One region of the Loigolactobacillus backii genome, then DNA from elsewhere that is predicted to be linked to it. Evidence: a T-box and tRNA genes for the amino acid it is inferred to sense, from the RefSeq annotation. Region 1 holds a T-box; the other regions hold tRNA genes.
What was found. The T-box of region 1 lies ahead of AYR53_RS10560 (valine--tRNA ligase). A T-box ahead of a tRNA ligase gene usually reads a tRNA of that ligase, here a tRNA-Val.
Positions count from the first base shown of each region.

Region 2: it encodes a tRNA-Val, which carries the amino acid that the T-box ahead of AYR53_RS10560 (valine--tRNA ligase) is inferred to sense. The anticodon was not compared.
Region 3: it encodes a tRNA-Val, which carries the amino acid that the T-box ahead of AYR53_RS10560 (valine--tRNA ligase) is inferred to sense. The anticodon was not compared.

Region 1 is NZ_CP014873.1:2,310,961-2,320,476, reverse strand. Features, by position in the region: gene AYR53_RS10570 (cysteine desulfurase family protein) at 1-1,110, shown strand, start outside; gene thiI (tRNA uracil 4-sulfurtransferase ThiI) at 1,132-2,349, shown strand; T-box leader at 2,486-2,700, shown strand; gene AYR53_RS10560 (valine--tRNA ligase) at 2,749-5,418, shown strand; gene AYR53_RS10555 (bifunctional folylpolyglutamate synthase/dihydrofolate synthase) at 5,729-7,030, shown strand; gene AYR53_RS10550 (HAD family hydrolase) at 7,042-7,701, shown strand; gene radC (RadC family protein) at 7,740-8,408, shown strand; gene AYR53_RS10540 (cold-shock protein) at 8,564-8,764, shown strand; gene AYR53_RS10535 (rod shape-determining protein) at 9,063-9,516, shown strand, end outside.
Region 2 is NZ_CP014873.1:1,744,453-1,753,968, forward strand. Features, by position in the region: gene AYR53_RS07765 (peptidylprolyl isomerase) at 1-298, shown strand, start outside; gene AYR53_RS07770 (CvfD/Ygs/GSP13 family RNA-binding post-transcriptional regulator) at 1,556-1,927, shown strand; gene AYR53_RS07775 (hypothetical protein) at 1,940-2,332, shown strand; rRNA gene AYR53_RS07780 (16S ribosomal RNA) at 2,804-4,372, shown strand; tRNA gene AYR53_RS07785 (tRNA-Ile) at 4,470-4,543, shown strand; tRNA gene AYR53_RS07790 (tRNA-Ala) at 4,558-4,630, shown strand; rRNA gene AYR53_RS07795 (23S ribosomal RNA) at 4,785-7,710, shown strand; rRNA gene rrf (5S ribosomal RNA) at 7,798-7,914, shown strand; tRNA gene AYR53_RS07805 (tRNA-Val) at 7,925-7,997, shown strand; tRNA gene AYR53_RS07810 (tRNA-Lys) at 8,001-8,073, shown strand; tRNA gene AYR53_RS07815 (tRNA-Leu) at 8,086-8,167, shown strand; tRNA gene AYR53_RS07820 (tRNA-Thr) at 8,189-8,261, shown strand; tRNA gene AYR53_RS07825 (tRNA-Gly) at 8,275-8,346, shown strand; tRNA gene AYR53_RS07830 (tRNA-Leu) at 8,369-8,454, shown strand; tRNA gene AYR53_RS07835 (tRNA-Arg) at 8,469-8,542, shown strand; tRNA gene AYR53_RS07840 (tRNA-Pro) at 8,548-8,621, shown strand; tRNA gene AYR53_RS07845 (tRNA-Met) at 8,634-8,707, shown strand; tRNA gene AYR53_RS07850 (tRNA-Ile) at 8,723-8,796, shown strand; tRNA gene AYR53_RS07855 (tRNA-Met) at 8,832-8,905, shown strand; tRNA gene AYR53_RS07860 (tRNA-Asp) at 8,908-8,981, shown strand; tRNA gene AYR53_RS07865 (tRNA-Phe) at 8,986-9,058, shown strand; tRNA gene AYR53_RS07870 (tRNA-Gly) at 9,078-9,148, shown strand; tRNA gene AYR53_RS07875 (tRNA-Ile) at 9,177-9,250, shown strand; tRNA gene AYR53_RS07880 (tRNA-Ser) at 9,255-9,342, shown strand; tRNA gene AYR53_RS07885 (tRNA-Glu) at 9,352-9,423, shown strand; tRNA gene AYR53_RS07890 (tRNA-Ser) at 9,454-9,516, shown strand, end outside.
Region 3 is NZ_CP014873.1:2,603,954-2,613,469, reverse strand. Features, by position in the region: gene AYR53_RS12045 (LTA synthase family protein) at 1-879, shown strand, start outside; rRNA gene AYR53_RS12040 (16S ribosomal RNA) at 1,635-3,203, shown strand; rRNA gene AYR53_RS12035 (23S ribosomal RNA) at 3,410-6,335, shown strand; rRNA gene rrf (5S ribosomal RNA) at 6,422-6,538, shown strand; tRNA gene AYR53_RS12025 (tRNA-Asn) at 6,550-6,622, shown strand; tRNA gene AYR53_RS12020 (tRNA-Ser) at 6,632-6,722, shown strand; tRNA gene AYR53_RS12015 (tRNA-Glu) at 6,735-6,806, shown strand; tRNA gene AYR53_RS12010 (tRNA-Val) at 6,813-6,885, shown strand; tRNA gene AYR53_RS12005 (tRNA-Asp) at 6,893-6,966, shown strand; tRNA gene AYR53_RS12000 (tRNA-Phe) at 6,978-7,050, shown strand; tRNA gene AYR53_RS11995 (tRNA-Tyr) at 7,056-7,136, shown strand; tRNA gene AYR53_RS11990 (tRNA-Trp) at 7,148-7,221, shown strand; tRNA gene AYR53_RS11985 (tRNA-His) at 7,227-7,299, shown strand; tRNA gene AYR53_RS11980 (tRNA-Gln) at 7,310-7,381, shown strand; tRNA gene AYR53_RS11975 (tRNA-Cys) at 7,413-7,483, shown strand; tRNA gene AYR53_RS11970 (tRNA-Leu) at 7,523-7,606, shown strand; gene AYR53_RS11965 (antibiotic biosynthesis monooxygenase family protein) at 8,254-8,760, opposite strand; gene AYR53_RS11960 (MBL fold metallo-hydrolase) at 8,918-9,516, shown strand, end outside.

The DNA.
Region 1 (9,516 bases):
CCGGAAGTTTTAAAAACTTATCAAACCGTAAGTGAAGATTTTTTCGGCAATCCATCAAGTTTGCATGCCATTGGCAATAAGGCTGATAATTTACTGACCCAATCGCGTAAACAAATCGCTAGTTTAATGAAAGTTAGGCCAGATGAAATATATTTCACTAGTGGTGGTACTGAAGGTGACAATTGGGTTGTTAAAGGAACTGCAATTGAAAAGCATCAATTTGGTAAGCATTTAATTACAACTGAGATTGAACATCCGGCCATTAAAAATTCAATGGCGCAATTAGAAAAATTAGGTTTTGAAGTTACCTATTTACCAGTAGATAAAAGGGGCTTTATTAATCCAGCTGATTTAAAAGCTGCTATTCGTTCTGATACTATTTTAGTGTCAATAATGGCAGTTAATAACGAAATTGGCAGCATTCAACCAATTAAAGAAGCGGCCACAATTTTGGAGGATTACCCTAATGTTCATTTTCATGTTGACGCCGTGCAATCAATTGGCAAAGGGCTAGAAGCATTATTGCAAACGCCGCGGATTGATTTCTTAACTTTTTCGGCACATAAATTTCATGGTCCGCGGGGAACTGGTTTTATTTACGCCAAGAAAGGCCGCATGATTGCACCATTACTAACTGGTGGTGGTCAAGAGAATAATTGGCGAAGTGGCACCGAAAATTTACCGGCAATTGCTGGAATGGCAAAGGCCTTACGCCTGTTACTAACTAATGAGGCGGCAAAGGTGGTCCAACAACGTGCGATTAAGGAAAAAATTTATCAGCACGTTAAGCAGTTACCGAAAGTGACGCTTTTTTCAGAAGATGCACAGGATTTTGCCCCACACATTCTTTGTTTTGGGATTGAGGGAGTTCGTGGCGAAACCGTTGTTCATGCTTTTGAGGATCATGATATTTATTTATCAACGACAAGCGCTTGCGCATCAAAAACCGGCGCCATTTCCGGCACATTGGCCGCAATGCACGTCCCAGAAAAGATTGCAACCAGCGCTGTTCGGGTTAGTTTGGATGAAAATAATACAATGGCGGAGGCCGACGCGTTTATTAAGGCCTTTGACCAAATCTATCATCGTTTTGAAATTATAAATTCTTAAAAGTCTGAAAGGAAGAACATTATGCAATATACAGAGATCATGGTTCGTTATGGCGAGTTGTCCACCAAAGGTAAAAACCGCCGTGATTTCATTAATCGGTTATTTGGTAACACGATGAAGGCACTTCAGGCATTTCCGGCATTACAAATTCACGCCAAACGTGATCGGCTACACATCATTTTGAATGGTGAAGATAGTCAGGCAGTTATGGCAAAATTGGGTTTAGTCTTTGGTATTCAAAATTATTCACCAACGATTCGTGTTGAACGTGATATGAATGCTGTTCGCCAGACGGCGATTGCCATGTTAAAAGAACAAGTACAGCAAGGTGCGACGTTTAAGGTTAACACGCGCCGGGCTGACCATAATTTTGAAATGGATACCAACGAAATTAATGCTGATTTAGGTGACATTATTTTAAACGCAATTCCTGAATTAACCGTGCAAATGCATAAACCAGATATTACCTTGCGCGTTGAAGTTCGACTTGATGGTATTTACCTTTCAAGTCAAACAATTCTTGGTGCCGGTGGTTTACCGGTTGGAACGGCCGGTCGTGGTATGTTAATGCTATCTGGGGGGATTGATTCACCAGTTGCAGGTTACTTAGCAATGAAGCGCGGTGTTGATTTACAAATGGTCCACTTCTTTAGCCCACCATATACAAGTGAAAAGGCGTTGGCCAAAGCAAAAGAACTAACCGCTAAAATTGCTCCTTATGCAGGAAGTATTCAGTTTATTGAGGTACCGTTTACTAAGATTCAAGAAGAAATCAAGAATAAGGTGCCCGAAGGTTATTTGATGACCATTCAGCGGCGAATGATGTTGCGGATTACGGACAAAATTCGTGAAATGCACCATGGCCTGGCCATCTTTAATGGTGAGTCATTAGGTCAAGTGGCCTCGCAAACAATGCAAAGTATGGCCGCAATTAATGATGTGACAACAACACCAATTTTACGGCCCGTTATTTCAATGGACAAAAATGAGATTATTAAGATTGCTGAGGACATTGACACTTTTGATTTGTCAGTTATGCCGTTTGAGGATTGCTGTACAATCTTTGCACCACCGGCACCAAAGACACACCCTAACATGGAAAAAACGAGAAACTATGAGAAATTAATCGATGTTGAAGGCTTGATGGCGGAATCAATTGCCGGAATTAAAACTAGTGAAATCAGACCTGATCAGCATTTCTTGGAACAAGATCAGGCAGAAATTGCTGATTTACTTTAGGCAAGTATGTGAATAAGCACAGAAAGTCGCTTTTTAAATGCGATTGGCCTAATTTGATTATGGAATACGAATCAAAATAGTTTTCCAACTCAGACTTATGGCTATTGACCTGCTCATTAATTTTTGCTACAGTAACATCAAAGCATTGAGCAAGAAAGTAACGTCTAAATTTGGGGCTAAGAGATAAAGTTCATTGGCTGAGAGAACTTTACCCACTTAAACGTGAAGGTAACTTGTGAGCTGTTAGACTGAAGTGAGTAGGTCTAGCCGGACAAGTAGTTCGTTAACGTGATGAAGTGGCGCAATAGCGCAATTTAGGTGGTACCGCGAATTTAAGCATTCGTCCTATTAATTAGGATGAATGCTTTTTTGTTTGAGTTTTTAATTATCGAGGAGATGATGGATTTGGCTGATAAAAAAGAAATGTCAACGAAGTATGATCCACAACAAGTTGAGCCCGGTCGGTACGATGAATGGCTCAGCGAAGATTTATTTAAACCATCTGGCAATCCAGATGCAAAACCTTACTCAATTGTCATTCCACCGCCAAATGTGACGGGAAAGCTACATCTTGGTCACGCTTGGGATACAACTTTGCAGGATATGATTATTCGCCAAAAGCGGATGCAAGGCTATGATGTGCTTTGGTTACCAGGAATGGATCACGCCGGGATTGCGACACAGGCTAAAGTAGAGGCCCATTTACGTGAAAAGGGTATCACCCGTTACGATCTTGGACGGGAAAAGTTTATTAAAGAAGTGTGGAACTGGGTTCATGAATATGGTGATATTATCCACCAACAGTGGGCCAAGTTAGGAATTTCCGTGGATTATTCCCGGGAACGTTTCACGCTGGATGACGGTTTATCCAAGGCCGTTCGTAAGGTCTTTGTTAATTTATATAAAAAGGGCCTAATTTATCGTGGGGAATACATCATCAATTGGGATCCTCAGGCGCGAACTGCGTTATCCGATATTGAAGTTATCCATAAGGATGATCAAGGGGCCTTTTACCACGTTAAGTACCCATTTGTTGACCCTGAGTACACTTTTGCTGGCAAACACTACATTGAAATTGCAACCACACGTCCAGAAACAATGTTTGGTGATACTGCGGTTGCTGTAAATCCTAAAGATGAACGGTACAAGGATTTGGTTGGTCGCGAAGTTGTTTTGCCATTACAAGGTCGGCACATTCCAATTATTGCTGATCAATACGTTGATATGGATTTTGGAACTGGGATGGTTAAAATCACACCGGCGCATGATCCTAATGATTTCTTGGTTGGTAATCGGCATGATTTAAAACGAATTAATACGATGAACGAAGATGCCAGTATGAATGAAAATGCTGGCAAGTATGAAGGCATGGATCGCTTTGAAGCGCGCAAGGCAATGGTGGCCGATCTAAAGGATCAAGACTACATGTTAAAAATTGACCCAATTGTTCATAGTGTTGGTCATTCAGAACGGACTGGTGTTCAAGTTGAGGCTCGTTTGTCCACGCAGTGGTTTGTTAAAATGAAACCATTAGCTGAAGCAGCTCTCAAGAATCAGGCCAGTGATCAGAAAGTTAATTTTGTTCCCGAACGATTTGAACATACCTTCACTCAGTGGATGGATAACGTTCACGATTGGGTCATCTCCCGCCAATTATGGTGGGGCCACCGAATTCCGGCCTGGTATAATAAGCAAACTGGTGAAACGTACGTTGGGATGGAAGCACCAGAAGATGCTGAAAATTGGGAACAAGATTCCGATGTTTTAGATACCTGGTTTAGTAGTGCTTTATGGCCATTTTCAACGATGGGCTGGCCGGATACAGATGCCGCCGATTTTAAACGTTATTTTCCAACTAGTACTTTAGTGACCGGCTACGACATTATCTTTTTCTGGGTTTCCCGGATGATTTTCCAAAGTCTCGAATTTACTGGTCAACGGCCATTTAAAAATGTTTTGATTCATGGCCTCATTCGTGATGAACAAGGTCGCAAGATGAGTAAATCATTAGGTAATGGGATTGATCCAATGGAAGTTATCGAGAAGTATGGTGCGGACGCCTTACGCTGGTTCTTAACCACTGGATCAACACCAGGCCAGGATATTCGTTTTTCTTACGACAAAATGGACGCGGCCTGGAACTTCATTAATAAGATTTGGAATGCAAGTCGTTTTGTAATCATGAACCTTGGTGAGATGACTGTGCCAAGTTTGCCGGATAAGGCTGATCGTGATTTGGCTGACCGCTGGATTTTAAGCCGGCTAAATTCAACCATTAAAGATGTGACACGACTATTTGACGATTTTGATTTTGGTGAGGCTGGTCGTTTGTTGTACAACTTTATTTGGAACGATCTTTGTGATTGGTATATTGAGATGAGTAAGGAAGTTCTTTACGGTACTGACGAGACAGCTAAATCTGCTAAACGGCACGCACTTGCTTATGTTCTCGACCAAACCTTAAAATTAATGCACCCAATCATGCCATTTGTGACTGAAGAATTATGGCAGAACATGCCACATGATGGTGAGTCAATTGTCACTGCGGCCTATCCAGTGGAACACGCTGATTTGGCTGATGAGGCGGCCGTTAGTGAAATGTCACGGTTAATTGATTTAATCCGATCGGTTCGAAATATCCGTTCAGAAGTGAATGCACCATTATCCAGCCCAATCGATGTCTTAATTAAGACCACCGATAAGGCCACGGAACAAACTTATCAGGCCAACCGTGAGTATATTGAGCGTTTTGTTCATCCAAAGGAATTACAAATTGGGGATGACGTTAAATCGCCTAAGTTAGCAATGTCTGCGGTTATAACTGGCGCCGAAATCTACGTGCCACTTGCAGAATTAATCGATCTTGATCAAGAAATTGTTCGATTACAAGGTGAGGCCAAAAAATTACAGGCCGAAGTTGATCGGGCTGATAAGAAATTAGGTAATGAGCGTTTCGTTCAAAGTGCTCCCGAAAAAGTTGTTAATGAACAACGAGAAAAACGTGCAGACTATTTGAATAAGTTAACTGCAACTAATGAGCGAATTAATGAATTGAAAGCAAACAAATAATGATCCTAATTTAAAGTCGAAGATAAAATTAACATTTCATCTGCGGCTTTTTATGTTTTTCAAAATAACCTTCAATTATTTTTGCGGCTAACTGCTGTTAAATTTATGAGGGAGTGAGGCAAAGGTCGGCTTTTAGTTTACTGCGTAACGTAGACCAGTCCAGTAATCGTACTGTGGTTATTGGAAGGTACGTGAACCCAGACCTTTGGTGCGCGTTTTAAAGTGATGCTCGGAAATAGTAAGCGGCTAGGACTTTTGCCCCGGCCGCGTGTTAAACTAAACTTAATTCGGAATTAGAGGAGCCAAAATAATGTACGCAGAAACATACGAAGCCGCCTTAACCATAATTCACAATCGACCAAAAATGCATAAAGAAGGCAGCCTAAAGCGGATTAAACGTGCTGTGGCCGCCTTTCAGCATCCTGAAAAAAAACTACGAGTGATCCACGTTGCCGGAACAAACGGTAAAGGGTCAGTTGTTAATGATTTACGTTGTCTTTTAGAGGAACAAGGATTAACGGTTGGAACTTTTACATCACCATTTCTAATGCGTTTTAATGAACGAATCAGTCTCAACGGTCAACCAATTAGTGATAAAGCACTTTTAGATTTGGTTAATTTGGTTGGTCCTAAAATAACTGAACTAGATGCCGTTGATCCAACCAATCAAATCACCGAATTTGAGTTTATTACGCTATTAATGCTAGTTTATTTTGCTGAAAAACAACCCGATGTTGCGATTATCGAAGTTGGTATCGGCGGTCTGACGGATGCAACTAATGTTGTTACACCAATTGTTTCAGTGATTACAACAATTGGTTATGACCACATGGCGTTGCTGGGCGATACACTTCCCAAAATTGCTAAGCATAAGGCTGGGATTATAAAAGAACGGCGGCCAGTCGTTGTTGGTGATATTGCGGCCGAACCGTTGGCAGTTATTAAGCAAAAAGCAGCTAGTTTGGCCAGCCCCATAAGTTGTTTGGGTGGTGACTTTAAAGCAATTAATCGCAACACACTACCAACCTGGGCGGAATCCTTTGACTTTATTAGCGATCAACAAGTAATCAAAAATTTAGTGTTGCCAATGCTAGGTGATTATCAAATTGATAATGCAGCAGTGGCAATTGCCGCATTTTTGATTTTTGCTAAAGAAACTAGTTTAAAAGTGACTGAACGTAGTGTGCGTCACGGGTTGGCTAAATCGATCTGGGCCGGCCGTTTGGAAAAAATTAATGATGAACCGTTAATTATTTTAGATGGTGCTCACAATGAACCTGCAGTGCGTGCCCTAGCTGCAACTTTACGGCAGGATTTTACACAGCAAGAAATTTATTTGATTTTTGCTGCGTTAAAAGATAAAGATACGGTAACGATGCTTAAATTGTTGGAAGGACTACCAAACGTTCACCTTGTTTTAACGCAATTTCAAGGTGCAAGAGTTGAAAGCGTGGCTGAATTGGCTGCGGATAGTGCCAAAAAAATACCGATTTTTGAACACTGGCAGGAGGCCTTTCAAGCGGTAGTTCAACAATCATCCACGGAGGACGTTATTTTATTGACTGGCTCACTGTATTTTGTTTCAGAAGTTCGCCAGTACTTTAAGGCTTAAGGGAGGTTATTATGGTAGTTCACGGAATTATTTTTGATATGGATGGTCTAATGTTTGATTCGGAAAAGCTCTATAACCAAGCAAATATTGAAGCGGCCAAGGAAATGAAGTTACCATTTCCTGATGATTATTACCAGCGGTTTATCGGAGCGTCGGATGATGACATGATGGCGTTTTTTGATGAGGCCTTTGGCGGCAAAGAACAGACCGAACGTTTTATGGAGTTAACGTATCAAAGAATAAATGAATTAGTTCGCACAGGACATTTAAAGAAAAAACCAGGTCTAGATGACTTACTTGATTATTTGGATCAACAGAGAATTGCTAAAATTATTGCCTCCAGTAACTTTAAATCTAAAATTACTGAGTTTTTAGTTGCTGGTGGCATTAGTGATCGCTTTTCAAAGATTGTTTCCGTTGATAAAGTTAAAGCTGGCAAACCTGCACCAGATTTATTTTTGCGGGCCCAAACTGAATTAGCACTTCCTAAAGAACAAGTTTTGATCTTGGAAGATTCACCGAATGGATTGTTAGCGGCTAAGGCGGCAAACATTAATTGTTTGATTGTTCCTGATTTAATTCAACCAACTGATGAAATGCGGCAACAAGCCCTAGCAGTGTTACCTAATTTAGGTGCGGTAAAAGATTACCTTGAAAAAATAAATCACTAAGATTGCGTACTTTACCTTTGTAGAAGGAGCGTGATCGAGTGTTAGTACAAACAGAATTAGAAGTTAGACCGCGAGAACAACTCTTACAAACTAGCGCGGCTACTTTGTCCAACCAACAGTTATTGGCAATCTTATTAGGGACAGGGACGAAACAGCAGCCAGTGATGATGGTTGCCGCGACACTTTTAAGTCGTTACCCTAACTTAACCAATCTAACGTTGGCCACTCCGGCTGAATTGCAGACGGTTACGGGTGTCGGGGTAACAAAGGCAGTTTTATTAAAGGCGGCAATTGAGCTTGGCCAGCGGGTCTGTCAGGCGGCAACCTTTCGCTATGGGGTCATTGTTTCCAGCAGACAAATTGGTGAATTGATGATTAAAAAATTAGCGGGAATGACGCAAGAACGACTGATTGTTTTGTATTTAGATACTAAGAATCAAATCTTGTTAGAAAAAACAATTTTTACGGGAACTTTAAATTCATCAGTTGCTCATCCACGGGAAATCATGGCACCAGCGCTTGATGTTTCTGCGGCTCGTTTTATTTTAGTACATAATCATCCCAGCGGGCAGACGGAACCGTCCAGTTACGATATTAAGTTTAGCCAGCGAATGGCCCATTGTGGTCAATTAATGGGAATTGAGTTACTTGATCACCTCATTGTTGGGAAAGATTATTTAAGTCTGAAAGAACGCGGAGATCTTTAGTCGTGTTCGCTTGTTATTGTAAATTTGGCATGGTAAAATTACTTTGTATTCTTATTAGGTAGTGGATCGAAGTTTCATTAGTAGGGCTTTCCCCATCGTACCAATCGGAATTACAAATTTATAGTGTCTTATTGGCACGAGGAGGATTTTATACTATGGAACACGGTACAGTTAAATGGTTCAATCCCGAGAAGGGCTTTGGTTTTATTTCACGAGAAGACGGCAGCGATGTATTCGTTCATTTCTCCGCAATTCAAGATGAAGGTTTTAAGACACTTGATGAAGGTCAGGCAGTAACTTTTGATGTTGAAGAAAGCGATCGCGGCCCACAAGCAGTTAATGTTGTTAAAGCTTAATGATGATTAGATTAAGAGTTTGGGGGTAAGCCCTAGACTCTTATTTTTTTGAGGTGAAATTGCAAGTCGATTTCTACAAGTAGTACTAATTTTTAATCAATTTTTAAATGGTAACGTTTGCTTTATCTAAAAAAGCTTTAAGTTTTGAAAAGGGCTTATCATTCTTACTAATATTCGGTATGATAGACCATAGGTGAAGAACCAATCGGTGGTTGAAGTGTGTTATAATGCCACTAACTTATACTAAATTGATAATAATGAATGCACTAATTAAGCGATCATTGAAGGAGAGAATATTGTGTTCGGATTAGGAACAAAAAATCTAGGGATCGACCTTGGTACTGCCAATACATTAGTTTACATTGACGGTAAAGGAATCGTACTCCGTGAACCGTCAGTCGTTGCCAAGAATACAAAAACAGGTGACGTTGTTGCCGTTGGTACGGAAGCACGTGATATGATCGGTAGAACACCGGGCAGCATTGTTGCCATTCGGCCGATGAAAGATGGCGTTATTGCTGATTACGATACAACCGCGGCCATGATGAAATACTTTATGGAAAAGGCTTTAGGGCGCTCAAATGGTAAACCTTACGTGATGGTTTGTGTGCCGAGTGGCGTAACCGAGGTTGAAAAGCGGGCGGTTATCGATGCAACTCGCGTGGCTGGTGCACGTGATGCTTACGTAATCGAAGAACCATTTGCTGCTGCAATCGGGGCCGGGCTACCCGTAATGGATCCAACTGGTAGCA
Region 2 (9,516 bases), 570 kb from region 1:
TGCGTTGTCCATGGCCAATGCCGGTCCCAACACAAATGGCAGTCAGTTCTTTATTGTGTCCAACGAAAATGTACCAGCACAAATGATCCAACAAATGCAAGCCGCTAATTATCCAGAAGAAGTGATTGCGGTGTATAAGCAAGGCGGTACACCATGGCTTGATTTTCACCACACGGTTTTTGGTCAAGTGATTTCTGGCATGCCAATTGTTAAAAAGATCAGTCAGGTTGCCAGTGATGCCCAAGATAAGCCCAATGAGGATGTTGTTATGACAAGTGTCAAAATTGAGGAAGTCTAGGGAATATTTAGAAAAGTGAAAAAATGCTGTTGCAAATGGAAGACCACGCTTGTTTCTACTGCCGCTGACAATTGGTAGGATACGGCAGGATCCGAATTGCGGTCGGGGACAGTAATCTTCTCAATGTTTGGCACATTAGCTATTCAATTATTACGCTGTAACTATGATTGATTGTTTGCAATAATCACAATGGTCGTTGTTACTTGGGACGTTATCTATTTAGAATGAGCAACGAAACAATATTTGTTAATAGTGCTGGTGAGTTAAGTGACCGTTCTTTTTGAGTAAGTTAGCCTAAATTAGAAATACTGGTCAAAATAATTTTCCCGTATTTTTCGAGTAGTAGCTGAGTATTTTTCCGTTATTGTATTGGTAATTTAATTAAATTAGTACATTGCAGTACAAATAGGTCAACTTTTTCTGATTGGTGTGTGCGTATATTAGAAAGTAAGCGCTATCTGTTTTTAGAAAAGGACCGAACGTACTTTTTCCGGATTTAAATACTGGTTGTAAAAAATAAGAACGGTAGAGGCTGGGACAAGGGTCCGAGCCTTTTATTGTTTCTCTAGAACGAGCGCCAAAGATCTGGGTTCACGTGCCTAACTGCGTCTAATCCAGAAACCCAAAACCGATTTTTGGTCCATTCTTTACCGTCTTTTTTATTTGGCCATTCAAATTATGTGCATAGAATTATTTCACAACTCTCCCTTATTGGATTAAGTGTTCCAATAATTGTATCTTCAATTGTTAGTTAATGATCGGTCGAATGTAGAAATTTCTTTCAACGAGCTGGGCAGTAAAAAGATTTTTTGCGGATTAATTTAGGCTGATGGGATTTTGATTCTAAATTAACAATTCGTTCATTCGTGTCAGTAGATGATTATGTGGTGCAGAAATTCAGGTTCTCAATGTAGCTAGTTAATACACTTAAACAATTACTAGTGTGAAAAATCTATATTCGCAATCTCCAGTAGTAATAATTGTTGGATTTTCTGAGTTTTCCGGCCAGTAATTTAGAATTAATTGAAGTTAGTAACTGGGCCTCATTATTTTGCAGTGTTTGAATAGCGAATCTTATTTACGGAAAGGTTATAAGGACTTTAAATTCCATGAGTGACTAGCAGGTATTAATTTTTAGTTTGAAAATTTAATAAAAATTGATCTATCTGCTAGTAATACTTTTAAGGCCAGTAGTTGCACCGATAAATTGGCTTCGTTATAATATAACCTTGAATGAGACGAAAAGGGGTGATTAGAATGACTTATAAAATTGGGGATGTCGTTACTGGTTGTGTGACCGGAATTCAACCCTATGGTGCTTTTATTGCTTTGGATGACAAGGTTCAGGGACTAATTCACATTTCCGAATGCCAGCATGGCTACGTTAAGGATATTAAATCGCTTCTAAAGGTTGGTGACAAAGTTCAGGTTCAAGTCTTAGATATTGACGAATTCACTCAAAAAATAAGTTTATCAATGCGAACACTAGAAAAGCACGCAGAAGTTTCCTCTAAATTTCGACGTAAGCATTATTGGACAAGTCGCGATGATAAAATTGGATTTACGCCAATTGCGGCAAATTTATCAGGTTGGATTACAGATGCACTAAAAAATCTAGTAATAAAGTAAGAGGGAATAAAGATGCAAAAAATTGCGGGCACAATAATGGTGTTTGATGGATTAGGGGCGCCGGAATTTTTAGTAACTAAAGATCACGAGGACCAATTTAAATTATTATTAACTGATTTTGATGAACAAAAAACGCCACTTGCCAATATTTTGGAGGTATTGAAAACAAAATTAAAGGTTGATGTCAGTGATTTACGTCTAAGCGAGTTAAGCAACGTCGAAGTTGATCAAAAAAAATTATCTTTATTTATTTTTGAATGGGGAAAAATTTCAACCAAGACTATGGATCACTATGCGAAAGTCTTTCAGACACAAGGTTATCAATTTAAGGCACCGCGAGAACTGCACGGTTTATTGAAGCGAATTGATATTCGGGGCGTTCCATATTTTAATAAAAAAGGTTAGAAAAGTAGTATTTCTGTAACTTAATAAATGTAAGTTTATCCGGCAACCTATTTTTTTAAAAATAAAATTACGATTTATCTTGACGCACTTTATGAATGTTGGTATAGTATTTGTTGTTGCCAATGCAGTTTCTTCTGGTTAAGTATTTAAGAAAACTATTGACAACGAATTAGATTCTTGCTAAACTGTAAAAGTTGTCGCGTTAAGCAAACTTGAATATTGATTGAATAAAAATTCAAATTGCTACTTGACAAGCAACCGCTTAATCTGCTATACTGATTGAGTTGTCGCTGACAATGATTCAATGAAGTAGACCTTTGAAAACTGAACAAAGTTTCGACAAATCAAATGTGTAGGGTCTTTTTTTAACCGTTCTTCGGACCGGTTGGAAGAAGCAAACATTTGCGAAGTCAATTCAATTTGAATTATAACTCGCTAGCAACAAAATCAATTGAGCAATCAATTTTCATTTTATATGAGAGTTTGATCCTGGCTCAGGACGAACGCTGGCGGCGTGCCTAATACATGCAAGTCGAACGCACAGATATCAACAGAAGCTGCTTGCAGTGGAAGTTAATTGATGTGAGTGGCGGACGGGTGAGTAACACGTGGGTAACCTACCCAAAAGTGGGGGATAACATTTGGAAACAGATGCTAATACCGCATAATTTAAGTGACCACATGGTCACTTAATGAAAGATGGTTTCGGCTATCACTTTTGGATGGACCCGCGGCGTATTAGCTAGTTGGTGGGATAACGGCCTACCAAGGCGATGATACGTAGCCGACCTGAGAGGGTAATCGGCCACATTGGGACTGAGACACGGCCCAAACTCCTACGGGAGGCAGCAGTAGGGAATCTTCCACAATGGACGAAAGTCTGATGGAGCAACGCCGCGTGAGTGAAGAAGGTTTTCGGATCGTAAAACTCTGTTGTTGGAGAAGAACAGGGACTAGAGTAACTGTTAGTCCTATGACGGTATCCAACCAGAAAGCCACGGCTAACTACGTGCCAGCAGCCGCGGTAATACGTAGGTGGCAAGCGTTGTCCGGATTTATTGGGCGTAAAGCGAGCGCAGGCGGTTTTTTAAGTCTGATGTGAAAGCCTTCGGCTTAACCGAAGAAGTGCATTAGAAACTGGGAAACTTGAGTGCAGAAGAGGAGAGTGGAACTCCATGTGTAGCGGTGAAATGCGTAGATATATGGAAGAACACCAGTGGCGAAGGCGGCTCTCTGGTCTGTAACTGACGCTGAGGCTCGAAAGTATGGGGAGCGAACAGGATTAGATACCCTGGTAGTCCATACCGTAAACGATGAATGCTAAGTGTTGGAGGGTTTCCGCCCTTCAGTGCTGCAGCTAACGCATTAAGCATTCCGCCTGGGGAGTACGACCGCAAGGTTGAAACTCAAAGGAATTGACGGGGGCCCGCACAAGCGGTGGAGCATGTGGTTTAATTCGAAGCTACGCGAAGAACCTTACCAGGTCTTGACATCCTTTGACCACTGTAGAGATACAGCTTTCCCTTCGGGGACAAAGTGACAGGTGGTGCATGGTTGTCGTCAGCTCGTGTCGTGAGATGTTGGGTTAAGTCCCGCAACGAGCGCAACCCTTATGACTAGTTGCCAGCATTAAGTTGGGCACTCTAGTGAGACTGCCGGTGACAAACCGGAGGAAGGTGGGGATGACGTCAAATCAGCATGCCCCTTATGACCTGGGCTACACACGTGCTACAATGGTTGGTACAACGAGTTGCGAACCCGCGAGGGTAAGCTAATCTCTTAAAGCCAATCTCAGTTCGGATTGTAGGCTGCAACTCGCCTACATGAAGTCGGAATCGCTAGTAATCGCGGATCAGCACGCCGCGGTGAATACGTTCCCGGGCCTTGTACACACCGCCCGTCACACCATGAGAGTTTGTAACACCCGAAGCCGGTGGGGTAACCTCTATGAGGAGCTAACCGTCTAAGGTGGGACAGATGATTGGGGTGAAGTCGTAACAAGGTAGCCGTAGGAGAACCTGCGGCTGGATCACCTCCTTTCTAAGGAAAATATTACGGAAACCTACACGATTTGTTGAAACTTTGTTTAGTTTTGAGAGGTTTACTTCTCACAACATAGATTAATTAGACGCTGTTTGGGCCTATAGCTCAGCTGGTTAGAGCGCACGCCTGATAAGCGTGAGGTCGATGGTTCAAGTCCATTTAGGCCCATTTCTAATTAATATGGGGGATTAGCTCAGATGGGAGAGCGCCTGCTTTGCACGCAGGAGGTCATCGGTTCGATCCCGTTATCCTCCATTTAACAGCTTTGCTGTTAAAACTTTGTACTTTGAAAACTGGATATTCTATTTTCTTTGTTTAAAAACCGAGAACACTGCGTTTTAAATGAGTTTTTTAAGAAAGTTTTTTTAATCGCTAAAACTCAAAACCACAATACCGTAGGTATTGAATAGGTTAAGTTAACAAGGGCGCACGGTGGATGCCTTGGCACTAGGAGCCGATGAAGGACGGTACTAACACCGATATGCTTCGGGGAGCTGTACGTAAGCTTTGATCCGGAGATTTCCGAATGGGGGAACCCAGCCAGCTTAGTCGCTGGTTACTAAGTTGTGAATACATAGCAGCTTAGAGGTAAACGTGGGGAACTGAAACATCTCAGTACCCGCAGGAACGGAAAGAAAAATCGATTCCCTAAGTAGCGGCGAGCGAACGGGGAACAGCCCAAACCATTGAGCTTGCTCAGTGGGGTTGTAGGACTGAACATTAGAGTTACCAAAGTTAGTGGTAGTCGAAGCAGTTGGAACGCTGCGTCAAAGAGGGTGAAAATCCCGTAGACTAAACTGCTAACCCTCTGTTCAGGATCCTGAGTACGGCGGAACACGTGAAATTCCGTCGGAATCTGGGAGGACCATCTCCCAAGGCTAAATACTACCTAGTGACCGATAGTGGACCAGTACCGTGAGGGAAAGGTGAAAAGAACCCCGGAAGGGGAGTGAAACAGTTCCTGAAACCGTGTGCCTACAAGTAGTCAGAGTCCGTTAATGGATGATGGCGTGCCTTTTGTAGAATGAACCGGCGAGTTACGTTTGCTTGCGAGGTTAAAGTGAAAAACTGGAGCCGTAGCGAAAGCGAGTCTGAAACGGGCGCTTTAGTAAGTAGACGTAGACCCGAAACCAGGTGACCTACCCATGTCCAGGTTGAAGGTGTGGTAAAACACACTGGAGGACCGAACTCGTGTATGTTGAAAAATGCTGAGATGAGGTGTGGGTAGCGGTGAAATTCCAAACGAACTTGGAGATAGCTGGTTCTCTCCGAAATAGCTTTAGGGCTAGCCTCGGAGTTAAGCATCATGGAGGTAGAGCCACTGTTTGGACTAGGGGCCCGTCTTGGGTTACTGAATTCAGATAAACTCCGAATGCCATTGATGTTCTATCCGGGAGTCAGACTATGAGTGATAAGATCCGTAGTCGAAAGGGAAACAGCCCAGACCACCAGTTAAGGTCCCTAAATTTATGTTAAGTGGAAAAGGATGTGGGGTTGCATAGACAACTAGGATGTTGGCTCAGAAGCAGCCACCATTTAAAGAGTGCGTAATAGCTCACTAGTCGAGTGACCCTGCGCCGAAAATGTACCGGGGCTAAACATAATACCGAAACTGTGGATGATCACGTTAGTGATCGTGGTAGGAGAGCGTTCTAAGGGCGTTGAAGGTCGATCGTAAGGACGACTGGAGCGCTTAGAAGTGAGAATGCCGGTATGAGTAGCGAAAGATCAGTGAGAATCTGATCCACCGAATGACTAAGGTTTCCTGGGGAAGGCTCGTCCTCCCAGGGTTAGTCGGGACCTAAGCTGAGGCCGCGAGGCGTAAGCGATGGATAACAGGTTGAGATTCCTGTACTAGTTTATTTTGTTTGAACGATGGAGGGACGCAGGAGGCTAAGGAATACGCACGATTGGAAATGTGCGTCCAAGCAATAAGTCTTAGTTTGAGTTAAAGGCTTGAACTTTTACGGACAAGTTGTGATGGGGAGTGAAATTTAAGTAACGAAGTTCCTGATGTCACACTGCCAAGAAAAGCTTCTAGTGAGAAATAAACTACCCGTACCGCAAACCGACACAGGTAGTCGAGGAGAGAATCCTCAGGTGAGCGAGAGAACTCTCGTTAAGGAACTCGGCAAAATAACCCCGTAACTTCGGAAGAAGGGGTGCTGATCTAACGATCAGCCGCAGTGAATAGGCCCAGGCGACTGTTTATCAAAAACACAGGTCTCTGCTAAATCGTAAGATGACGTATAGGGGCTGACGCCTGCCCGGTGCTGGAAGGTTAAGTGGATGAGTTAGCGCTTCGGCGCGAAGCCCAGAAATGAAGCCCCAGTAAACGGCGGCCGTAACTATAACGGTCCTAAGGTAGCGAAATTCCTTGTCGGGTAAGTTCCGACCCGCACGAAAGGCGTAACGATCTGGGCACTGTCTCGACGAGAGACTCGGTGAAATTATATTACCCGTGAAGATGCGGGTTACCCGCGACAGGACGGAAAGACCCCATGGAGCTTTACTGTAGCTTGATATTGAGTGTTTGTACAGCTTGTACAGGATAGGTAGGAGCCGTTGAAGCCGGAACGCTAGTTTCGGTGGAGGCATTGGTGGGATACTACCCTTGCTGTATGACCACTCTAACCCGCGCCACTTAGCGTGGCGGGAGACAGTGTCAGGTGGGCAGTTTGACTGGGGCGGTCGCCTCCTAAAGAGTAACGGAGGCGCCCAAAGGTTCCCTCAGAATGGTTGGAAATCATTCATAGCGTGTAAAGGCATAAGGGAGCTTGACTGCGAGACTAACAAGTCGAGCAGGGACGAAAGTCGGGCTTAGTGATCCGGTGGTTCCGTATGGAAGGGCCATCGCTCAACGGATAAAAGCTACCCTGGGGATAACAGGCTTATCTCCCCCAAGAGTCCACATCGACGGGGAGGTTTGGCACCTCGATGTCGGCTCATCGCATCCTGGGGCTGTAGTTGGTCCCAAGGGTTGGGCTGTTCGCCCATTAAAGCGGTACGCGAGCTGGGTTCAGAACGTCGTGAGACAGTTCGGTCCCTATCCGTCGCGGGCGTAGGAAATTTGAGCGGAGCTGTTCCTAGTACGAGAGGACCGGAATGGACATACCGCTGGTGTACCAGTTGTGCCGCCAGGTGCAGCGCTGGGTAGCTATGTATGGCCGGGATAAACGCTGAAAGCATCTAAGTGTGAAGCCCCCCGCAAGATTAGATTTCCCATTCCTTTATGGAAGTAAGACCCCTGAGAGATGATCAGGTAGATAGGTTGGAAGTGGAAGTGCCGTGAGGCATGGAGCGGACCAATACTAATCGGTCGAGGACTTAACCAAGTCGGAAACAACTGTTTCCGCGTAGTGTTCAAAGGTCAAAGAAAATAGAAGGTCCAGTTTTGAGAGCACAAAGTTCTCAGATAGTGGTGTGGTGACAATGGCAGGAAGGATACACCTGTTCCCATGTCGAACACAGAAGTTAAGCTTCTTAGCGCCGAGAGTAGTTGGGGGAGCACCCCCTGCGAGGGTAGGACGTTGCCATGCTATTTCATTTGGAGGTTTAGCTCAGCTGGGAGAGCACCTGCCTTACAAGCAGGGGGTCACAGGTTCGAACCCTGTAATCTCCATTTGAGCCGTTAGCTCAGTCGGTAGAGCATCTGACTTTTAATCAGAGGGTCAACAGTTCGAACCTGTTACGGCTCATTGCCAGTTTTTGCGGGTGTGGCGGAATTGGCAGACGCACTAGATTTAGGATCTAGCGCCGCGAGGCGTGGGGGTTCGAGTCCCTTCACCCGCAGTTGTATGAAGTAAGTAGTATGCCGACTTAGCTCAGTTGGTAGAGCATCTGATTTGTAATCAGAGGGTCGGGCGTTCGAATCGTCTAGTCGGCATTTTTATTGTTATGCGGAAGTAGTTCAGTGGTAGAACATCACCTTGCCATGGTGGGGGTCGCGGGTTCGAATCCCGTCTTCCGCTTAGTTCCGAGTTTTTCAACCTTGCCGGGGTGGCGGAACTGGCAGACGCACAGGACTTAAAATCCTGCGGTGAGTAATCACCGTACCGGTTCGATTCCGGTCCTCGGCATTAAATAAATATTTGCACCCATAGCGCAATTGGATAGAGTGTCTGACTACGAATCAGAAGGTTGTAGGTTCGACTCCTACTGGGTGCATTTTTCGGGAAATAGCTCAGCTTGGTAGAGCACTTGGTTTGGGACCAAGGGGTCGCAGGTTCGAATCCTGTTTTCCCGATTGATAGTTTATCGCGGTGTAGCTCAGCAGGTTAGAGCGTCCGGTTCATACCCGGGAGGTCGGGGGTTCGATTCCCTTTGCCGCGATAGGTTTTAGTGCTTGGACCTTTAGCTCAGTTGGTTAGAGCAGACGGCTCATAACCGTCCGGTCGTAGGTTCGAGTCCTACAAGGTCCATCTATGGTGGATGTTGTAAAACCATTTTATATTATCGCGGGATGGAGCAGTCTGGTAGCTCGTCGGGCTCATAACCCGAAGGTCGCAGGTTCAAACCCTGCTCCCGCAATTGGTTCCATGGTCTAGTTGGTTATGACGCCTGCCTGTCACGCAGGAGATCACGGGTTCGAGTCCCGTTGGGACCGTAATGGCTCGGTAGCTCAGTCGGTAGAGCAATGGATTGAAGCTCCATGTGTCGGCAGTTCGATTCTGTCCCGCGCCATCTTATAGTTAATAATTATGCGGGTGTAGTTTAGTGGTAAAACCACAGCCTTCCAAGCTGTTGTCGCGAGTCCGATTCTCGTCACCCGCTTTGTCTGATAATTAACTATTCATTATATGGGCCTATAGCTCAGCTGGTTAGAGCGCACGCCTGATAAGCGTGAGGTCGATGGTTCAAGTCCATTTAGGCCCATTTTGGGGAAGTACTCAAGTGGCTGAAGAGGCGCCCCTGCTAAGGGTGTAGGCGGGTTATACCGCGCGAGAGTTCGAATCTCTCCTTCTCCGTTTTTTGATGGCCCGTTGGTCAAGTGGTTAAGACACCGCCCTTTCACGGCGGTAACATGGGTTCAAATCCCGTACGGGTCATGGTACATCATATAGTTAATTTTTAGTCTTGGAGGATTACCCAAGTGGCTGAAGGGAACGGTCTTGAAAACCGTCAGGTGTGTAATAGCACGC
Region 3 (9,516 bases), 290 kb from region 1:
GATTCTGCTCAGTATATTCAGCAGTTACCACAACCGTTTTACGCTAAGCTGATAACCGTAACTAACCATTACCCTTATATTCTTGACAGTAAGAATAAGAGTATTGATGCTTTTGATACGGGTGATTCAACAGTTGATCCTTACGCGCAGACGGCACACTATCTAGATCAGTCGGTTGGTGAATTTATGAGTTATCTAAAGAAAACCGGTTTAGACAAAAATAGTATGATTGTTATGTATGGTGATCATTACGGAATATCAAATAACCATAAACCGGCAATTGCCAAGTTGTTAGGCAAGAAGAAGGTTACTAATTATGATTTAGCCAACTTCCAAAAGGTTCCGTTCATGATCCATATGCCAGGACTTAAAGGTGGAATTAACCATACTTATGGTGGTGAAATTGACGTATTACCAACAATTTTGAATTTATTGGGTGTGAAGAATCAGGATACTATTCAATTTGGGCAGGATTTGTTGGCACCAAACCGTAATCAGACAGTGGCTTTCCGAAATGGTGACTTTGTTTCGCCGACTTATACTAAGTATGGTGGGGATGTTTATGATTCGCAAACCGGTAAAGAGCTTAAGCATTTGTCGGCAAAGCAGAAAGTTGCTGTTGATAATTTACAGAATCACGTGACAACAGAATTATCAGCATCCGATAAAGTGGTGAATGGTGATTTACTACGTTTCTATCAGCCAAAAGGTTTCAAAAAAGTTATTAAGAGTGACTTTAATTATAAGGAATCAGTTGGAGTGAAGAAGCTTAAGAAAGCTGAAAAAGATGATCCAACTAGTGTTAAGGCAAAGAATAATGGTAAATCGACCATGAGTGATTACCAAACGGATGCACCAGAATTGAAGTCTAGTAAGTAAAAAAAGGTGGGGCAAAAGTCAGTTTTGGGTTCACTGCGTAACGTAAGCTAATCCAATAACCGTCCCTATAGCTGTTGGATTAGTTGTAGTTAGGCATACGAACTCAGACTTTTGGCGCACGTTCTAGAATAATGATCGGAAACAAGAAGAGGCCAGGGACTTTTGTCCCAGCCTTTTTTGTTTACGATCAAGTTCAAGAAAATTAAGGTAGATATGGGATTGTATAATTAAACGATTTTTGGCTGAATATTCGGCTGATTGGCCCTGATATTGTGAGTATTAATCCATCATTATTAAGCTTAATGCTTTGGGAATGTTCGGGTATAGAAAATATCTCATTAAATTTCGAGATTTCTGTTGACGATGTAGTGCAATGTTGGTATAGTATTATTTGTTGTCAGCGATTAACCGGATTGACCAATTAATCAGGTTAAAGAAGTTCTTGACAACAAATTAGATTCTTGCTAAACTGTAAAAGTTGTCGCGTTAAGCAAGCTTGAATATTGATTGAATAAAAATTCAAATTACTGCTTGACAAGCATCCGCTTAATCTGCTATACTGATTGAGTTGTCGCTGACAATGATCCAACGAAGTAGACCTTTGAAAACTGAACAAAGTTTCGACAAATCAAATGTGTAGGGTCTTTTTTTAACCGTTCTTCGGACCGGTTGGAAGAAGCAAACATTTGCGAAGTCAATTCAATTTGAATTATAACTCGCTAGCAACAAAATCAATTGAGCAATCAATTTTCATTTTATATGAGAGTTTGATCCTGGCTCAGGACGAACGCTGGCGGCGTGCCTAATACATGCAAGTCGAACGCACAGATATTAACAGAAGCTGCTTGCAGTGGAAGTTAATTGATGTGAGTGGCGGACGGGTGAGTAACACGTGGGTAACCTACCCAAAAGTGGGGGATAACATTTGGAAACAGATGCTAATACCGCATAATTTAAGTGACCACATGGTCACTTAATGAAAGATGGTTTCGGCTATCACTTTTGGATGGACCCGCGGCGTATTAGCTAGTTGGTGGGATAACGGCCTACCAAGGCGATGATACGTAGCCGACCTGAGAGGGTAATCGGCCACATTGGGACTGAGACACGGCCCAAACTCCTACGGGAGGCAGCAGTAGGGAATCTTCCACAATGGACGAAAGTCTGATGGAGCAACGCCGCGTGAGTGAAGAAGGTTTTCGGATCGTAAAACTCTGTTGTTGGAGAAGAACAGGGACTAGAGTAACTGTTAGTCCTATGACGGTATCCGACCAGAAAGCCACGGCTAACTACGTGCCAGCAGCCGCGGTAATACGTAGGTGGCAAGCGTTGTCCGGATTTATTGGGCGTAAAGCGAGCGCAGGCGGTTTTTTAAGTCTGATGTGAAAGCCTTCGGCTTAACCGAAGAAGTGCATTAGAAACTGGGAAACTTGAGTGCAGAAGAGGAGAGTGGAACTCCATGTGTAGCGGTGAAATGCGTAGATATATGGAAGAACACCAGTGGCGAAGGCGGCTCTCTGGTCTGTAACTGACGCTGAGGCTCGAAAGTATGGGGAGCGAACAGGATTAGATACCCTGGTAGTCCATACCGTAAACGATGAATGCTAAGTGTTGGAGGGTTTCCGCCCTTCAGTGCTGCAGCTAACGCATTAAGCATTCCGCCTGGGGAGTACGACCGCAAGGTTGAAACTCAAAGGAATTGACGGGGGCCCGCACAAGCGGTGGAGCATGTGGTTTAATTCGAAGCTACGCGAAGAACCTTACCAGGTCTTGACATCCTTTGACCACTGTAGAGATACAGCTTTCCCTTCGGGGACAAAGTGACAGGTGGTGCATGGTTGTCGTCAGCTCGTGTCGTGAGATGTTGGGTTAAGTCCCGCAACGAGCGCAACCCTTATGACTAGTTGCCAGCATTAAGTTGGGCACTCTAGTGAGACTGCCGGTGACAAACCGGAGGAAGGTGGGGATGACGTCAAATCAGCATGCCCCTTATGACCTGGGCTACACACGTGCTACAATGGTTGGTACAACGAGTTGCGAACCCGCGAGGGTAAGCTAATCTCTTAAAGCCAATCTCAGTTCGGATTGTAGGCTGCAACTCGCCTACATGAAGTCGGAATCGCTAGTAATCGCGGATCAGCACGCCGCGGTGAATACGTTCCCGGGCCTTGTACACACCGCCCGTCACACCATGAGAGTTTGTAACACCCGAAGCCGGTGGGGTAACCTCTATGAGGAGCTAACCGTCTAAGGTGGGACAGATGATTGGGGTGAAGTCGTAACAAGGTAGCCGTAGGAGAACCTGCGGCTGGATCACCTCCTTTCTAAGGAAAATATTACGGAAACCTACACGATTTGTTGAAACTTTGTTTAGTTTTGAGAGGTTTACTCTCAAAAACTTTGTACTTTGAAAACTGGATATTCTATTTTCTTTGTTTAAAAACCGAGAACACTGCGTTTTAAATGAGTTTTTTAAGAAAGCTTTTTTAATCGCTAAAACTCAAAACCACAATACCGTAGGTATTGAATAGGTTAAGTTAACAAGGGCGCACGGTGGATGCCTTGGCACTAGGAGCCGATGAAGGACGGTACTAACACCGATATGCTTCGGGGAGCTGTACGTAAGCTTTGATCCGGAGATTTCCGAATGGGGGAACCCAGCCAGCTTAGTCGCTGGTTACTAAGTTGTGAATACATAGCAGCTTAGAGGTAAACGTGGGGAACTGAAACATCTCAGTACCCGCAGGAACAGAAAGAAAAATCGATTCCCTAAGTAGCGGCGAGCGAACGGGGAACAGCCCAAACCATTGAGCTTGCTCAGTGGGGTTGTAGGACTGAACATTAGAGTTACCAAAGTTAGTGGTAGTCGAAGCAGTTGGAACGCTGCGTCAAAGAGGGTGAAAATCCCGTAGACCAAACTGCTAACCCTCTGTTCAGGATCCTGAGTACGGCGGAACACGTGAAATTCCGTCGGAATCTGGGAGGACCATCTCCCAAGGCTAAATACTACCTAGTGACCGATAGTGGACCAGTACCGTGAGGGAAAGGTGAAAAGAACCCCGGAAGGGGAGTGAAACAGTTCCTGAAACCGTGTGCCTACAAGTAGTCAGAGTCCGTTAATGGATGATGGCGTGCCTTTTGTAGAATGAACCGGCGAGTTACGTTTGCTTGCGAGGTTAAAGTGAAAAACTGGAGCCGTAGCGAAAGCGAGTCTGAAACGGGCGCTTTAGTAAGTAGACGTAGACCCGAAACCAGGTGACCTACCCATGTCCAGGTTGAAGGTGTGGTAAAACACACTGGAGGACCGAACTCGTGTATGTTGAAAAATGCTGAGATGAGGTGTGGGTAGCGGTGAAATTCCAAACGAACTTGGAGATAGCTGGTTCTCTCCGAAATAGCTTTAGGGCTAGCCTCGGAGTTAAGCATCATGGAGGTAGAGCCACTGTTTGGACTAGGGGCCCGTCTTGGGTTACTGAATTCAGATAAACTCCGAATGCCATTGATGTTCTATCCGGGAGTCAGACTATGAGTGATAAGATCCGTAGTCGAAAGGGAAACAGCCCAGACCACCAGTTAAGGTCCCTAAATTTATGTTAAGTGGAAAAGGATGTGGGGTTGCATAGACAACTAGGATGTTGGCTCAGAAGCAGCCACCATTTAAAGAGTGCGTAATAGCTCACTAGTCGAGTGACCCTGCGCCGAAAATGTACCGGGGCTAAACATAATACCGAAACTGTGGATGATCACGTTAGTGATCGTGGTAGGAGAGCGTTCTAAGGGCGTTGAAGGTCGATCGTAAGGACGACTGGAGCGCTTAGAAGTGAGAATGCCGGTATGAGTAGCGAAAGATCAGTGAGAATCTGATCCACCGAATGACTAAGGTTTCCTGGGGAAGGCTCGTCCTCCCAGGGTTAGTCGGGACCTAAGCTGAGGCCGCGAGGCGTAAGCGATGGATAACAGGTTGAGATTCCTGTACTAGTTTATTTTGTTTGAACAATGGAGGGACGCAGGAGGCTAAGGAATACGCACGATTGGAAATGTGCGTCCAAGCAATAAGTCTTAGTTTGAGTTAAAGGCTTGAACTTTTACGGACAAGTTGTGATGGGGAGTGAAATTTAAGTAACGAAGTTCCTGATGTCACACTGCCAAGAAAAGCTTCTAGTGAGAAATAAACTACCCGTACCGCAAACCGACACAGGTAGTCGAGGAGAGAATCCTCAGGTGAGCGAGAGAACTCTCGTTAAGGAACTCGGCAAAATAACCCCGTAACTTCGGAAGAAGGGGTGCTGATCTAACGATCAGCCGCAGTGAATAGGCCCAGGCGACTGTTTATCAAAAACACAGGTCTCTGCTAAATCGTAAGATGACGTATAGGGGCTGACGCCTGCCCGGTGCTGGAAGGTTAAGTGGATGAGTTAGCGCTTCGGCGCGAAGCCCAGAAATGAAGCCCCAGTAAACGGCGGCCGTAACTATAACGGTCCTAAGGTAGCGAAATTCCTTGTCGGGTAAGTTCCGACCCGCACGAAAGGCGTAACGATCTGGGCACTGTCTCGACGAGAGACTCGGTGAAATTATATTACCCGTGAAGATGCGGGTTACCCGCGACAGGACGGAAAGACCCCATGGAGCTTTACTGTAGCTTGATATTGAGTGTTTGTACAGCTTGTACAGGATAGGTAGGAGCCGTTGAAGCCGGAACGCTAGTTTCGGTGGAGGCATTGGTGGGATACTACCCTTGCTGTATGACCACTCTAACCCGCGCCACTTAGCGTGGCGGGAGACAGTGTCAGGTGGGCAGTTTGACTGGGGCGGTCGCCTCCTAAAGAGTAACGGAGGCGCCCAAAGGTTCCCTCAGAATGGTTGGAAATCATTCATAGCGTGTAAAGGCATAAGGGAGCTTGACTGCGAGACTAACAAGTCGAGCAGGGACAAAAGTCGGGCTTAGTGATCCGGTGGTTCCGTATGGAAGGGCCATCGCTCAACGGATAAAAGCTACCCTGGGGATAACAGGCTTATCTCCCCCAAGAGTCCACATCGACGGGGAGGTTTGGCACCTCGATGTCGGCTCATCGCATCCTGGGGCTGTAGTTGGTCCCAAGGGTTGGGCTGTTCGCCCATTAAAGCGGTACGCGAGCTGGGTTCAGAACGTCGTGAGACAGTTCGGTCCCTATCCGTCGCGGGCGTAGGAAATTTGAGCGGAGCTGTTCCTAGTACGAGAGGACCGGAATGGACATACCGCTGGTGTACCAGTTGTGCCGCCAGGTGCAGCGCTGGGTAGCTATGTATGGCCGGGATAAACGCTGAAAGCATCTAAGTGTGAAGCCCCCCGCAAGATTAGATTTCCCATTCCTTTATGGAAGTAAGACCCCTGAGAGATGATCAGGTAGATAGGTTGGAAGTGGAAGTGCCGTGAGGCATGGAGCGGACCAATACTAATCGGTCGAGGACTTAACCAAGTCGGAAACAATGTTTCCGCGTAGTGTTCAAAGGTCAAAGAAAATAGAAGGTCCAGTTTTGAGAGCACAAAGTTCTCAGATAGTGGTGTGGTGACAATGGCAGGAAGGATACACCTGTTCCCATGTCGAACACAGAAGTTAAGCTTCTTAGCGCCGAGAGTAGTTGGGGGAGCACCCCCTGCGAGGGTAGGACGTTGCCATGCTATTTGTTTATTCCGGCTTAGCTCAGTTGGTAGAGCACCTGACTGTTAATTAGGTTGTCGTTGGTTCGAGCCCGACAGCCGGAGTTTTTCTGTGGAGAGTTGTCCGAGTGGCTGAAGGAGCATGATTGGAAATCATGTATGCGGGCGCAAACCTGTATCAAGGGTTCGAATCCCTTACTCTCCGTCACGAGATCTCGGCCCGTTGGTCAAGTGGTTAAGACACCGCCCTTTCACGGCGGTAACATGGGTTCAAATCCCGTACGGGTCACTTAATGGAGGTTTAGCTCAGCTGGGAGAGCACCTGCCTTACAAGCAGGGGGTCACAGGTTCGAACCCTGTAATCTCCATTTCTACGGTTCCATGGTCTAGTTGGTTATGACGCCTGCCTGTCACGCAGGAGATCACGGGTTCGAGTCCCGTTGGGACCGTTTATCATAATGGCTCGGTAGCTCAGTCGGTAGAGCAATGGATTGAAGCTCCATGTGTCGGCAGTTCGATTCTGTCCCGCGCCATTTATGGAGGAGTAGCGAAGTGGCTAAACGCGGCGGACTGTAAATCCGCTCCTTCGGGTTCGGTGGTTCGAATCCACTCTCCTCCATTTTTTATAATAGGGATATAGTTCAATGGTAGAATAGCGGTCTCCAAAACCGTTGATGTGGGTTCAACTCCTACTATCCCTGCCATTATGGCGGTAGTGGCGAAGTGGTTAACGCACCGGATTGTGGCTCCGGCACGCGTGGGTTCGATTCCCACCTACCGCCCTTGTTTTATTGGGATATAGCCAAGTGGTAAGGCAACAGACTTTGACTCTGTCATGCGCTGGTTCGAATCCAGCTATCCCAGTTAGCTTTTATGGGATTTGTTCCTTAAAGATGGCGGTATAGCCAAGTGGTAAGGCAAAGGTCTGCAAAACCTCTATCACCGGTTCAAATCCGGTTACCGCCTTTTATCTTTTAAGTGGTAATCTACAAAATGGCTTAATATGCCGGTGTGGCGGAATTGGCAGACGCGCTGGATTCAAAATCCAGTTCCTTCACGGGAGTATCGGTTCGACCCCGATCACCGGTATAGTTAATAGACTGATATTTTTGAAATAAAAATATTAGTCTATTTTTTTATTTCAAAAATTAAATCTGGTTTTATTAAATTAATTTAGACCATTTAAGTAAAACTAATCTTAGCGGCCGCTAAATCAAAGGTTGAGCCTGTATTGATTAATGCTGATACGACAAGTAAAAACCATATTCTGCTAAATTTAGTAGGTCGTCAATATTAGAAAGTTTTTATACACTTTAGCATGGATTTACCTTAGTTAATTATAAGTTCACCATTAGCGGATATTTTTAATGATTTATAATAGGGCGTTATAGAAGTGGGTATTCAATCGAATATGAACTGATAGCGCAGTATTTGATGCTTATGAGTTTGAAGCATAAATAAGCATCGGTTCAAAGGATCAGGCATTGGGTATTACATTTAATGTTTGTACTGCCGACAATTGTAGTCAGAACTGTTACGCCTGATGTTGTAAAATGTTAGGTGATAAAGGACCTAAATACGTAATTAATTAAGTCGTTAATGGATGAGCACCTTGTTAATGCCGCTTAACTAATTATGTGTAAAATTTACTAATTGAGGCGGATAAATTTTTGAGTTTAAGGTCACAAAAAAAGAGTTCAGGATTTTATTCCTAGACTCTTACCTAAGACTTTGCCTTAGTTTGTTTGTTCAAGTGTATAGGTTGTTTGGTGAAATTGTTGAATATTTGGTCCGGCCTGCAAATAGGGTAGTAAGGGAGAAAAATCCTGTGAATTGCGCCAATTAAAGTAGTCAGCTTCGCGTTGCCAAATTGATAGAACAACAAATTGAATTTGCGGTGCATCTAATCGTAGTAAGAATAGTCCATTGAGGCCGATAAAGCCAGCTGCCTGATTGCCAACACGATCAAATTGTGATTGAAAGACTTTGACGGCGTCCTCAGAAGGAAACGTGAAATACATAAAATTAAAGAAGCCACTAAATTCTTGTTTACCTAAGTGTTGCCGTACAGAATAAGAAATTGGACTGTTAAAAAAGTTTTTTTGGTCCGAAACGTCAAGCAACTGAAAATCATTAGTCGATTCTGCTGGTCTTAATAGTAATAAATTTCGTTGGGGTTCACGATCGAAATAGCTAGTTAAGATATCCTGTGAACCAAATGTTGCCTGAATTTTTTTTAACATAATAATTCCTCCTCGAGTATAAATAATTACTCCACTTACATTATAACGTGATTCTCTTTAATTAGTGTAGTAAATACAAGCACTTTGTATTTTGTCTTACTAAATAGAACGTTGTAAGATAGAGGTAAAGTAAATTTATTTAATGGAGGAATTTATTATGAAGTTAACTGTACTGGGATTTTACGGTGGTTACCCTTATAAAGGAGTAGGAACTAGCGCTTATTTACTACAAACGAATGACTACAATCTATTACTTGATTGCGGTAGTGGTGCGCTTTTAAGCCTTCAAAAGCATTTGGACCCACTGCAACTTGATGCGGTGGTCCTGAGCCATTACCATCATGATCACATTGCCGATGTTGGTGTACTGCAGTATTATTGGCAGTTACATCAAGGAAAAAAACGTGAGGCCGAATTGCCAATTTACGGACATACGGCCGATCCATTACATTTTGCTTCATTAACTTTACCGGGGGTTACACACGGCGAAAGCTACACGGCCGGGCAAACAACAAACTTAGGACCTTTTTCATTAACCTTCTTACCAACAATTCATCCAGTACCGGCTTATGCTGTAAAAGTCGTTGAAATTAGAACCGGCGCAACACTAGTCTATACGGCAGATACGGCCTATTTTTCTGAATTTGCTGAATTTGCTAAGGGTGCCGACTGGTTAATTACGGATACTAATTTTTTACAGGCAAAAACTGGAAAGATTGCGCATATGACGTCGGCCCAATCTGGTTTGTTGGCCAA